DNA from 4 places in the Streptomyces sp. NBC_00988 genome. Region 3 is predicted to be linked to each of the others. Evidence: riboswitches for the same ligand, from Rfam matches in the RefSeq annotation. Region 3 holds a riboswitch; each other region holds the start of a gene.

Region 1 (3,201 bases), 5.6 Mb from region 3:
CCTCGACACCGACGCGGTCACCGAGGTGGCCACCGTGGTGACGGTCGCCGTGCTGGCCGTCCTCATCAACCTCCTGGTCCGCCGCAGCAGCGAACAGCTCGCCTCCGCGCGCGAGATCGCCGAGGCGGCGCAGCGGGCCGTCCTGCCCGAACCGGCCGAGCGGATCGGCGGGTTCGAGATCGCGGCGCGGTACGAGGCGGCGCAGGAGGGCGCGTTCATCGGCGGCGACCTGTACGCGGTGCAGGACACCCCGCACGGCGTACGGCTGGTCGTCGGCGACGTGCGCGGCAAGGGCATGGGCGCGGTCGCCGCCGTCGCCGTGGTCATCGGGGCGTTCCGGGAGGCCGCCGAGCAGGAGGCCACCCTGGAGGCGGTCGCCCAGCGGCTGGAGCGGGCGCTGGCGCGCGAGGGCACCCGGCGCGACGGGCTCGACGCGTTCGAGGGGTTCACCACGGCCGTCCTCGCCGAACTCCCGCACGGCGACGGCGTCGTACGGATCGTCGACCGGGGACACCCGCCGCCGCTGCTCCTGCACGAGGACGGCACCGTACGCACGTTGCAGGTCCAGGAGCCCGCACTGCCCCTGGGAATGGGCGAGTTGGGGGTCTGGCCCGACCGCGCCGAGGAGTTCGCGTTCCCGGGCGGGGCCACCCTCCTCGTGCACACCGACGGGCTGTCCGAGGCGCGCGACTCCCACGGCGTCTTCTACGACCCCGGGGCACGGCTGGCCGGCCGGACCTTCCGCACCCCCGAGGCGCTGCTCGGCATCCTCGCCAAGGAGGTGCGCCGGTACTCCGGGGGCTGGATGACGGACGACATGGCGATGATCGCCGTACGGCATCCATGACCGTCATCACGGCGGGTGACCGGGTGGGAGCCCTCCGCATAACAACTGACATGCCGTCAATAGCTGTGGGAATTCTGAGACTTGGCCAACTCGCCCGTTTTTCGCCGGTGGTGGGCCGTTCGTCCAGCAAGGAAAGGTTAATGATCAAGCCGAACAGCTTGGAAACGGGCGCCCGTGTCTATTAACGTTCGATAACGCAGCGCGGTCGTCCCAGCCGTCACAAGAGATGGCTCCGTGCGCACGCGCCGAATCCCGCAAGGGAACCGGGGAACCACCACTTGGGGTGAATCGCTCGTCGACCGCCGTGGGAACACGGCCGGTTTACGCGCGTAGGAGACCTTCCTGCTCCGAACCCGTCAGCTAACCCGGTAGGCGAGAAGGAAGGAAAGGAGCACGCCCACGTGGCGTCAAACCAGGCTGCCCCAGAAGCCCCTGTCGTCTTCGGCGGTTACCGCCCCGACGAGGGCCCCTGGGAGGAGTGGAATCCCAGCGCGGAGTCCGTTGCTCCCAACCGCGGCAAGCACCGTGTCGCAAAGCAGCGTGGTGGCGGAGGATTCGCCCGCAGCTCCACCGTCCTGGGCGTCGGTGTCATAGCCGCCGTCAGCGCGGGTGGCATGGCCAGCGCCAACACCGGCAAGCCGCCGGTCTCCATCTCGATGCCCGACCTGCCCTCCGTGGGCCACCTGCTGGACGACTCGTCCAGTAGTACCCCCAAGGGTTCCGCTACCGCGCTCAGCAGCGTCGGCGTGACCACCACCGAGACCGCCAAGGGCGCCTCGGACGCGGGTGAGCTGCTGCGCAACCGGATCATGGCGCAGGCCGAGTCGCAGCAGGTGCAGGTCGACGGCAAGTCGAAGGCCGCCGTCGAGGCCGCCGTCGCCAAGCAGGTCGACGACGCCGCCGCCAAGGCCGAGAAGGACGCCGCGAAGAAGGCCGCCGACGCGAAGAAGGCCGCGGAGGCCGCCGCCAAGAAGAAGGCCGAGGCCGCGAAGCTCGCCGCGCTGGCCAAGCAGTACACGCTGCCGGTCGGCTCGTACACGATCACCGGCACCTTCGGCCAGGCCGGCTCGATGTGGTCCTCCGGGTACCACACGGGCCTCGACTTCGCCGCGCCCACCGGCACGCTGATCAAGGCCATCCACAGCGGCACGGTCACCGAGGCGGGCTGGGCCGGGTCGTACGGGTACCGCACGATCCTCACCCTCGACGACGGCACCGAGCTGTGGTTCTGCCACCAGTCCTCGATCAACGTCAGTGTCGGCCAGAAGGTCTCCACCGGTGAGGTCATCGGCCGCGTGGGCGCGACCGGCAACGTGACCGGGCCGCACCTCCACCTGGAGGTGCACATCAACGGCGCCGCCACCGCGAGCGACCCGGCGCCCTGGCTGCGCAGCAAGGGCCTCAACCCCTAAGGGATCGAAGGGCCTCAAGGTCTGGAATATCCGGTTCCGGTCCGGCGGTTGAGGTGAAGCATGACTTCTCTTCGCAAGCTGGGCCGGTCCGACCTTGAGATCTTCCCGCTGAACCTCGGCGGCAACGTGTTCGGCTGGACCGCCGACGAGGCGGCCTCCTTCGCCGTGCTCGACGCCTACACCGCCGCGGGCGGCAACTTCGTGGACACCGCCGACTCCTACACGGCGTGGATCGAGGGCAACAAGGGCGGCGAGTCCGAGACCGTCATCGGCAAGTGGCTCAAGGTCCGCGGCAACCGTGCCGACGTCGTCATCGCCACCAAGGTCAGCCAGCACCCCGACTACCCCGGCCTGTCCGCCGCCAACATCAAGGCCGCCGCCGACGCCTCGCTGCGCCGCCTGGGCACCGACTACATCGACCTGTACTACCCGCACTTCGACAAGGAGGAGGTGCCGGTCGAGGAGATCGTCGGCGCGCTCGACGAACTGGTGAAGGCGGGCAAGGTGCGGCAGATCGCCGCCTCCAACATCTCGCCCGAGCGCCTCCAGGCGTCCCTGGACTTCTCCGACCGCGAGGGCCTGGCGCGCTATGTCGCGATCCAGCCCCACTACAACCTCGTCTCCCGCGACACCTACGAGGGCGGGCTGCGGGACGTCGCCGAACGCGGCGGACTGTCGGCCCTCCCGTACTTCTCGCTGGCGGCCGGCTTCCTCACCGGCAAGTACCGGCCCGGTACGACCGTCGACAGCCCGCGGGCCGGGCGCGCGGTCCAGTACCTCGAATCGGAGCGCGGCCAGAGCGTCCTCACCGCCCTCGACGAGGTCGCCCAGGCCCACGACGCCCCGGTCGCCACGGTGGCCCTCGCCTGGCTCGCCGCCCAGCCCACGGTCGCGGCCCCGATCGCCTCCGCCCGCACGGTCGAGCAACTCCCCGCACTGCTC
Region 2 (3,201 bases), 4.4 Mb from region 3:
CTCGGGCCACGTCGACGGCGTCCTCCTCGTCTCCAACCACAGCGGCGACCCGGTGGCGGCCGAACTCCGGGACGCGGGCATCCCGTTGGTGGCCTGCGGCAAGCCGCTGGGGGCCGCCTCCAAGTACAGCTACGTCGCCGCAGCCGACCGCGACGGCGCCCAGGAGATGGTCCGCCACCTCATCGCCGCCGGCCGCCGCCGCATCGCCATGGTCACCGGCCCGCTCGACGCACCGGGCGGCCCCGACCGCCTGGCGGGTTACCGAGACGTACTGACAGAGGCAGGCCTCCCACACGACCCGACGCTCGTCGTCGAGGGCGACTACCGCCGCACGGGCGGCGAGGAAGCGGCCCGCAGACTCCTCGCCCAGGCCCCCGACATAGACGCGGTGTTCGTAGCCTCGGACCTCATGGCCCTGGGAGTCGTCAACACCCTTCAACAGTCCGGCCGTTCGGTCCCGGATGACATCGCTGTCGGAGGCTTCGACGACTCGGCGGCGGCCACCTCCATCACCCCGGCCCTCACGACCATGCGCCAGCCCTACGACCGCATCAGCGCCGAGATGGTGCGCATGCTGCTGGCCCAGATCGCCGGTGAGGACACGGCGGGCGTGATTCTGCCTACGGAACTGGTGGTACGGGAGTCGGCATAACGGTCGTAATTGTCAAACCAACCGGAACACGGGTACACGCATGTGAAGGCAGCAGCCGTCCGGTTCGTGTCGAGTCGGTGGGGCGTTCCATCCGTATTCTCTGATCATGGCCGCACCCCTCGCATATGCACTGATCGCCACCGACCTGGACGGAACGCTGCTGCGCGGCGACGACACCCTCTCCGACCGGTCCCTCGCCGTACTGCGGCGGGTGGCGGAGGCCGGTGCCCGGCACCTCGTCGTCACCGGCCGGCCCGCCCCGAGGGTGCGGCCCCTCCTCGACGACCTCGGCTCCCGGGGGCTCGCGGTGTGCGGACAGGGCGCGCAGTTGTACGACGCCGGCGCGGACCGTCTGCTCTGGTCGGTCACCCTGGACCGGGAGTTGGCGGAGACCGCGCTCGGCAAGATCGAGGCGGAGGTGGGCCAGGTGTACGCGGCGGTCGACCAGGACGGCGTGGACGGCCTCACCCTGATCGAGCCCGGCTACCTGATGCCGCACCCCACGCTCCCCGCGGTACGGGTGGGCCGACGCGACGACCTCTGGTGCGAACCCATCAGCAAGGTGTTGCTCCGTCACCCCGCCCTGGAGGACGACGAGTTGGCCTCCACGGCCCGCTCGGTGGTCGGTTCCCTGGCCTCGGTCACCATGTCGGGCCCCGGTACCGTCGAACTCCAGCCACTCGGCATCACCAAGGCGACGGGACTGGCCCTCGCCGCCCGCCACTTGGGCCTGACCCCGTCCGACACCATCGCCTTCGGCGACATGCCGAACGACATCCCGATGTTCGACTGGGCAGCCCACGGCGTGGCGATGGCCAACGCCCACCCCGAACTCAAGGCGGTGGCGGACGAGGTGACGAAGTCGAACGAGGACGACGGCATCGCCGTCGTCCTCGAAAGACTGCTGCTCGACGCGGGTTTCTAGTAAGCGCCGTACACGTTGTCGATGGAGCCGTACACGGCCGCCGCGTAGTTGCAGGCGGCGGTGATGTTCGCGACCGGGTCGTACGGATCGAACGAAGTCCCGGCCACGTGATACGCGTTGAACGTCGGGTCGATGACCTGGAGAAGCCCCTTCGACGGCGTACCGGCCGCCGCGTTGGAGTCCCAGTTGTTGATCGCGTACTGGTTACCGGACGACTCACGGATCACGTTCCGGTAGATCCCGTTGTACGTCCCCGGAATCCCCTTCTGCGCCATGATCGCGAGCGACTCACGGATCCACCCGTCAAGGGTGTTGGGGTACCCGGCGGTGGTGGTCGAGGCGGTGGTGGCCGCGGACGCGGTGGTCGCACCGACGACAGGAAGCGCGAGGATCGCGACACCGGTACCGGCGACAACGACACGGCGGACGAGGCGGGCGCGGCGGGACTGGGCGGTTGCAGGCATGACGAGGTTCCTCTCCGTCGCCTGCGAGGTGAGCTGTCGGGTTCGGGCTGGGAGGTGCCCGGCCAAGCCCTTGCGGACGTGACTTAACCCCAAGCCGTTCCGGTCGTGCTGACCGGCCCGGCGACTTACCTGGTTCCCCCGCTCCTGCCGTGCGAGAAGTTCGTGACTGGGATGCCGGGCGGCGGCAGGATTCGGCGTTCCGCTCGACAGGCCGGGAACGTATGCGAGAGCACATGTCCGGAACAAGTGGCGGAATCACACCTAACCCCTATTGACCTTGGTCTGAGGCGTATGAGGCACTTGATCCTTTGCGTGAGCCAAGGGTCAACTGTCAAATGCCGTAAGGGAGAACGCGGGCAGACCAGGACACAGGTCACGCACAGAAACGCGTGACCCAACTCACGGGAGGATTAAGAACGGCAAATCGGGCATTCGCCCTCAACTGGCAGTTCTCGGAATCCTTTTCTCCCATGTGCGGTGGAAGATCACTTCTTCGCCCTCGGTGCAGATGACCTCATTCGAGGTAATAAATTCCGTTTCGTCGCAAGTAATCTCCGACCGTGTCCGCACGGTCGTGTCCCACCCCAGCTCCGGCCGGTGCAGCCGGATCGACCAGTCCGACCGGGTGCGCGCCGACAACGGGTCGGACTCGTCGATCGTGTACGTCTCCAACGCGTCCTCGGTGAACTCCAACCCGTCCGGGTACACGCGCGTGCCGCCGTACCGGGGGTCCACCTCCAGCCGCCACTCGCCCTTCGCGACATCCCGCACGACCAGCCGCTCGGGGCGCGGTTCGTCCAGCGTGGCCGGGTAGTTGACCCCGAGCGGCTCGGCCTCCTCGGGTTCCTCGAAACGAATGCCCTCCGTCAACTCCTGCTCCCGCACCGGGAGTTCGAGCGCACTCCCCTCCGGGTCCAGCGTGAACCCAGCCGCCGACTCCGGCTGCGGCCAGATCCACGGCCAGTACGCCGACGACACCGCGAGCCGGATGCGGTGCCCGGGCGGGAACGCGTGCCCGATGCCGTTCAGCTCGAAGGTGACGTCCTCGGTGGCGCCCGGCGTCCACGGCACCGCCCGGTCCCGCCCGTGCCGCGCCGACAGGTTCAGCACACCCCGGGTGACGAGGGTCGAGGCGCCGTCGGGGGCCACGTCGCACAGCC
Region 3 (3,201 bases):
GCCGTCGGCGGCCTCGAAGGCCACGTGGGTGCGGTGGTTGGCGCTGTCGATGTTGCGGCCGTCCCAGCAGCTCTGGAACTTGAAGGTGCGCACCACGTCACTGCCCGCGGGGCACAGCGGGTACCTGTCCTTGAGCTGCCGGTCCTCGAAACCGGTGCAGCTCCAGGAGGCGTTGGCGTTGGCCGGGCCGTTCACGAAGGCCTTGGCGTCGCCGGTGATGATGCGCAGGAGGCGCGGCATCGCGACGACCTTGCTCTTCGGGTTGCCCACGAACGTCAGCGTGGCCGCCTTCGCGGTGACGATCTGACCGGAGTTGCCCTCGGTGCCACCGCCGGGCTTGTCGGCGTCCCGCTCCTGCTTGCCGTTCTGCAGGCGCAACACGGGCCAGTAGTAAGTGGACTTGTCGCCCGGGTTCTCGCAACTCGTGTCGGCCTTCGCCAGATCGTCGTCGCTCGCGAAGGCGTTGTTCGACTGGTTGCCGATGTAGTCGTGGAAGTGGTGGGCGCCGTTGGTGACTCCGGGCGCGACGATCACGTTGTCGGAGTTGAACAGGCCGTTCTCGTTCACGCCGCACGCGGTGACGAACGTGCCGCTGGAGGCGTCGGCCTGCTCCTGCGGGGTGTTCACGTTGGGCTGTACGGAGGTGATGTCCGCGTAGTCCGAGGCGACGGGCCCGTTGGTGGACTGCTGGTTGCCCTGCTGGCCTTGGCCGTCGCCCTGCTGCTGGTCCTGGCCGGTCGGGTCGGCGCTACCGCTCTGGTCACCCCCGCTGCCGTTCTCGTCGCCGTTCGTGGGGGCGATCAGCGTGCAGCCGGCGAGCGCATCGAGTCCCTCGGGGCGGTCCCCGACCCGCGCGATGGCGTCGTCGATCCGCCCGATGGTCGCGGCCCGCTTCTCCTTCAACGGATTCATGATCGCGTTGTCGGCGAAGGAGGCGTCCTGGCGTATGGACTCCGTCGAGTCCTTCAGTTTCTGGTAGGCCTCGGTTATCTGCTGGTCCAGAAGCGCGAGTTGGGCGTCGACCTCGGTCTTCGCCTCGTCGGGGACGGTCGTCAACTGGGTGCCGATGTCCGGGCAGTCGATCGTCGCGCCGCTCGATGCCGCATCGGGAGACCCTTGCTGGGACGAGTCACCGCCCCAACCGCCCTCGGACGCCGACGCGTAGACGTTCGCCGCCACCAGTCCTCCGCCGCCCAGCATCAGGGCGACTGCTGCCATCGTCGCGCGTCGTGCGCCCGTGGGGCGTCTGCGCGTGTTGCGTGCCAAGGAAGTTGCTCCTACACGTGTCGGTCGGCCCGGATCGTCCCGGCATGGAAATCCCCCGTTCCAATACGGAGCCGGATGCCGGTGTGTTCAACCGTCCCAGAAATTCATAGCGACCTCACATGGATCACCCGGCCCGGCGGGCTCATCAGCCCAGGACACGTTTGGGAGAGGTAAAGGTCACAAAAACGTATCGGACATATCGCGCTTCAACCTTCACACGAGGCACACACGTTGGCTAAGTTGACGCTCAGACCGTACGACCTACTCCGGCGATCAGCGCCGGGCCGCACGGTTTGCGCCGAATCCGGTGTGTCGCTCGCGACAGCCGGAGCCGGGGACCCAACCGACTTGGGGTGAATCGACCCAACTGCCCGTCCGGGCAAGGGTCGTAGGGCAATCCTTCCGTGATCGGCCGCCCGAACCCGACAGCTAACTCGGTAGGCGCGATACGGAAGGAGCACGTCTGCCATGCCGGCAGAACGAAGTACGCGCACCGGAGGCAGTGGCCCCACCGTGGACGACCGACCCAGCCGTGACGAAGTGCAGCGGCGGATCAACTCCCTTTACGACAGGGCCGAGACGGCCACCGGAAACTACAACGCCACGCGCAAGATGTCCGGGGGTCCGCGCAAGCGCGTCGAGCCCCGTCCCAGCGCGTCGCGTCCTTCCGACCCCGCCCTCGACGCCGTCACCAAGCAGTGGTTCGACCGGGCCCGTGCCCAACTCGGCCCGACCGTACCGGCGGCCCTGCCGCCGAGCAGGACTCCCGCCCGTCCGGCGGCAGCCCGGCCCGAGCGCCCCGAACGACGCCCCCAGTCCGAGGGCGGCGCCTGGGCGCTCGAAGCACAGCCCGGCCGCGCCGTGGCCGAACTGACCGCGGGGACCGGTGTACCGGAGCCAGCCGCCCCGCAACTCGCCGCGCCCGTCGCGGAGTTGATGGCCGCACCCATCGCCGCGCTGCCACCCGCCGCACCGCAGGCACCCCAGATGGCTCAGATGCCGCAGGCGACCGTCCTCGACCTGCCGCCCGTGCCCGCCATCGAGGTGCCGCCCACGCCCTCCATGCAGGCACAGCAATTCGCCGTCGCGGCCGCCCCGGCGCCGGCCTTCGATCCGCTCACCGCGGACCTGGAGCTGCTCCCGTACATCGCGGCGCCGCGCACCGAACCGGCCCCGGCGAGTGCTACCTGGCCGCCCTCGCAGACGAACTTGTCCGCCCCGGAGACGACTTGGTCGACCGGGTCGATGCCCATGGTCCCCGAACAGCAGATGTGGTCGACCGGGCAGATGCCCGTCGTGGCCGAGCAACAGACCTGGTCCACGGGGCAGATGCCCTTCGTGCCCCAGCAACAACAGCCTTGGTCGACCGGGCAGGTCCCCATGGTGACCGAGCAGCCGACCTGGTCCACCGGGCAGTTCCCTGTGGCAACCGAGCAACCCGCCTGGTCCACCGGACAGATTCCGATGGTGCCCCAGCAGCCCCCCGCGTACACCGCGCCGGAGCCGGACTGGCGCCCGCCGCAGCAGGAGTGGCAGCCGACCCCGCCCGCCGCCGAGGTCTCCTTCGCCGCGGCCCCGGCCGTCGCTCCCGAGTTCACGCTGCCCACGGCTCCGACGATGGCCCCGGAGATCATTCTCCCCGCGGCCCCGACCATCAGCCCGGCACCCGCCGCGCTGCAGGACCCCACCACGCTCAGCAAGACCAGCACCGCGCTCGCCTTCGCCCGCGCACAGATCGGCAGGCCCTGCCTGTGGGGCGCGGCGGGACCGGACGCGTACGACTGCTCCAGCCTCACCCAGGCCGCCTGGAAGGCCGCGGGCGTCCTCCTCCCGCGCACCGCCCAGGAACAGTCGGGCGCCGGCGCCCTCGTCCCGCTCACCGACATCCGCCCCGGCGACCTGATCTTCTTCTACGACAGCATCGACCACGTCGGC
Region 4 (3,201 bases), 2.8 Mb from region 3:
GCGCCTGAGCCTGGAGGTCCCGGCCTCGCGGCTGGCCAAGGGGCTCGGTCTGCTGTCGGATGCCCTCAGGGCGCCCGCCTTCGCGGACAGCGAGGTCGAGCGGCTGGTCCGCAACCGCCTCGACGAGATCCCGCACGAGACGGCCAACCCGTCCCGCCGCGCGGCCAAGGAGCTCTCCAAGGAGCTGTTCCCGGCGACCTCGCGCATGTCCCGCCCGCGCCAGGGCACCGAGGAGACCGTCCAGAAGATCGACTCCGGAGCCGTACGCGCCTTCTACGAACGGCACGTTCGCCCCGCGACGGCCACCGCCGTGGTCGTCGGCGACCTCACCGGCATCGACCTGGACGCGCTCCTGGCCGACACCCTGGGTTCGTGGACGGGTTCCGCCGCGCAGCCGCGTCCCGTGCCGCCGGTGACCGCCGACGACACCGGGCGCGTCGTGATCGTGCACCGTCCCGGCGCCGTCCAGACGCAGCTGCTCATCGGCCGCATCGGCGCCGACCGGCACGACCGCGTGTGGCCCGCGCAGGTGCTCGGCACGTACTGCCTCGGCGGCACCCTCACCTCCCGCCTGGACCGCGTCCTGCGCGAGGAGAAGGGCTACACCTACGGTGTGCGGGCGTTCGGCCAGGTGCTGCGTTCGGCACCCGACGGCACGGGCGCCTCGATGCTCGCCATCAGCGGTTCCGTGGACACCCCGAACACCGGTCCCGCGCTGGACGACCTGTGGACGGTGCTCCGCAAGCTCGCCGAGGGCGGACTGACCGACGCCGAGCGGGACATCGCCGTACAGAACCTCGTCGGGGTGGCGCCGCTCAAGTACGAGACCGCGGCGGCCGTCGCGAGCACGCTGGCCGACCAGGTCGAGCAGCACCTGCCCGACGACTACCAGGCGACGCTGTACCAGCAGCTCGCCGCGACCGGCACCGTGGAGGCCACCGCGGCGGTCGTGAACGCCTTCCCGGTGGACCGTCTGGTGACGATCCTCGTCGGCGACGCGGAGCAGATCAAGGAGCCCGTGGAGGCTCTCGGCATCGGCGAAGTGACCGTCGTCGCGGCCGAGTAGACGACCCGTAGCGAGCCGACGAGCGGCACGCGCGCGTGGGGGCCCTGGTGACTGAAGAGTCACCAGGGCCCCCTAATGTCCGAATTGGGGGAGAGGTTGCCCGTCTGCCCTGTGGCATGTGCAACAAAACCCGTGATCCGTTTGGGGATTGAAAGTGGCCCCCCTTAGCGTCGGTCCGGCTGTCCGTCAGGCACCGCGCCGCACTCGCGGCACCGGACAGTCATCGCCGAGTCCCCGTACGGCGCGAGCCAGGGGAGCCGGGGACCCACGTCCCTGGGGTGAATCGGACGCCCGCGCGCACAGCGAGGGGGTCCGTAGGAGACCTTCCTGCTCCGAACCCGTCAGCTAACCCGGTAGGCGAGAAGGAAGGAAAGGACCAGCCACTTCATGGCGTTCACCCGCGCCACCGGGAAGCACCGTCGCCCGAGCCGGACCCACCGCACCACCGTTCGTGTCGCGAGTGTCGCGGCCCTCACCACCACCGGCGTCGTCGGCACCCTCGCGAGCGCCCCCGCGTTCGCCGCGGAGCCCGCTGTGGAACAGACCGGCCTCACCCCCGTCATCGCCATGGGCGACGCCGTAGCCGAGAAGATCGACGCCCAGGCCGCCGCCCAGCAGCAGGCCGCGGCCGAGCAGGCCGCCAAGGAAGTGGCCCGCGCCCAGGCCGCCGCACTGGCCAAGGCGGAGCGCGAGGCCGAGGTGCGCGCCGCCCGCGCCGCCGAGCGCAAGAAGCTCAACACCTTCGTCGCGCCGGTCACCGGCTCGTACGTCTCCACCGGCTACAAGACCGGCGGCTCCCTGTGGTCCTCCGGTGCCCACACCGGCATCGACTTCCACGCCTCGACCGGCACCTCCGTGCACGCGGTCGGCTCCGGCACCGTCGTCGAGGCCGGCTGGGGCGGCTCGTACGGCAATCAAGTGGTGATCAAGATGGCCGACGGCATGTACACCATGTACGGCCACCTGTCGTCCATCGGTGTCTCCGTCGGCCAGACGGTCACTCCCGGCGAGCAGATCGGCCTCTCCGGGGCGACCGGCAACGTCACCGGCCCGCACCTCCACTTCGAGGCCCGCACGACCGCCGAGTACGGCTCCGACGTCGACCCCGTCGCCTACCTCCGCAAGCACGGTGTGAACGTCTGACGACGCACCGCCGCACTTCCCGAAGCCCTGGCCCGCCCGGCCGGGGCTTTCGGCGTTTCCGGAGCCCTCCTGTCCAAAAAATATCCATGGATTCCGGCCCGCCATCGGAAATTCCCGCTCATTGCAATAGAGTCACGGAACACACGTCAATCGTCGACGTTTCACGGGGATTAAGGCGGAGGTCGGACATGCGTATTCCGGCGCACTCGGTATGCACGGCGATCCGGGACGACATCGTCGCCGGTGTCTACGAGCGCGGCAGCCGGCTCACGGAGGAACTCCTCGCGCGCCGGTACGGGGTCTCGCGCGTCCCCGTCCGGGAGGCCCTGCGCACGCTGGAGGCCGAGGGGTTCGTCGTGACCCGGCGGCACGCGGGCGCGTGCGTCGCGGAACCGACCGAGCAGGAGGCCGCCGACCTGCTGGAGATGCGGATGCTGCTGGAGCCGCTCGGCGCCTCGCGGGCCGCCCAGCGGCGCACCGAGGCCCACCTCAAGGTGCTGCGCGGCCTCGTCAGGCTGGGCCAGGAGCGCGCCAGGCGGGGCAACAGCGAGGATCTGCGCTCCCTGGGCAGCTGGTTCCACGAGACGCTGGCGCAGGCCTCCGGAAGCCCCGCGCTGACCTCGATGCTGACCCAGCTGCGGCACAAGATCGCCTGGATGTACGCGGTGGACGCCCCGGCCAACCCCGTGGAGTCCTGGGCCGAGCACGGGGCCATCGTGGACGCCGTGGCCCGCGGCGACAGCGAGCGCGCCCGGGCGATCACCGCCCTGCACACCGAGCGGGCGGGCACCGCGCACCGGCTGCGCTTTCCTGGCGGGGCGAACGGCACGGACCGTGTGAGGACTTCGCAACCTCCCGTAAACATGTCGGGTCTGCGGCATTAACACGGGCGCCGTATACAAAGAGAAGCTAATTCGTGGGGGATTATTTATGCTGCCCACAAGTGGAATTGCGAAGGGCTCGCCCGGTAATTCGGACGAGCCCTTCGAGGT

What was found. Region 3 has a riboswitch for cyclic di-AMP ahead of OG496_RS52255 (NlpC/P60 family protein). Riboswitches for the same ligand answer to the same signal wherever they lie in the genome.
Region 1: another riboswitch for cyclic di-AMP. It lies ahead of OG496_RS27415 (M23 family metallopeptidase); the one in region 3 lies ahead of OG496_RS52255 (NlpC/P60 family protein).
Region 2: another riboswitch for cyclic di-AMP. It lies ahead of OG496_RS33260 (transglycosylase SLT domain-containing protein); the one in region 3 lies ahead of OG496_RS52255 (NlpC/P60 family protein).
Region 4: another riboswitch for cyclic di-AMP. It lies ahead of OG496_RS40395 (M23 family metallopeptidase); the one in region 3 lies ahead of OG496_RS52255 (NlpC/P60 family protein).

The regions. Positions count from the first base shown of each region.
Region 1 covers NZ_CP108730.1:6,006,835-6,010,035, reverse strand. The annotation lists gene OG496_RS27420 (PP2C family protein-serine/threonine phosphatase) at 1-847, shown strand, start outside; cyclic di-AMP (ydaO/yuaA leader) riboswitch at 1,081-1,237, shown strand; gene OG496_RS27415 (M23 family metallopeptidase) at 1,249-2,259, shown strand; gene OG496_RS27410 (aldo/keto reductase) at 2,320-3,201, shown strand, end outside.
Region 2 covers NZ_CP108730.1:7,228,190-7,231,390, forward strand. The annotation lists gene OG496_RS33250 (LacI family DNA-binding transcriptional regulator) at 1-652, shown strand, start outside; gene OG496_RS33255 (HAD family hydrolase) at 759-1,577, shown strand; gene OG496_RS33260 (transglycosylase SLT domain-containing protein) at 1,574-2,041, opposite strand; cyclic di-AMP (ydaO/yuaA leader) riboswitch at 2,047-2,248, opposite strand; gene OG496_RS33265 (CocE/NonD family hydrolase) at 2,480-3,201, opposite strand, start outside.
Region 3 covers NZ_CP108730.1:11,597,242-11,600,442, reverse strand. The annotation lists gene OG496_RS52260 (DUF1996 domain-containing protein) at 1-1,218, opposite strand, end outside; cyclic di-AMP (ydaO/yuaA leader) riboswitch at 1,553-1,726, shown strand; gene OG496_RS52255 (NlpC/P60 family protein) at 1,735-3,201, shown strand, end outside.
Region 4 covers NZ_CP108730.1:8,805,580-8,808,780, forward strand. The annotation lists gene OG496_RS40390 (M16 family metallopeptidase) at 1-1,066, shown strand, start outside; cyclic di-AMP (ydaO/yuaA leader) riboswitch at 1,281-1,440, shown strand; gene OG496_RS40395 (M23 family metallopeptidase) at 1,454-2,209, shown strand; gene OG496_RS40400 (GntR family transcriptional regulator) at 2,398-3,093, shown strand.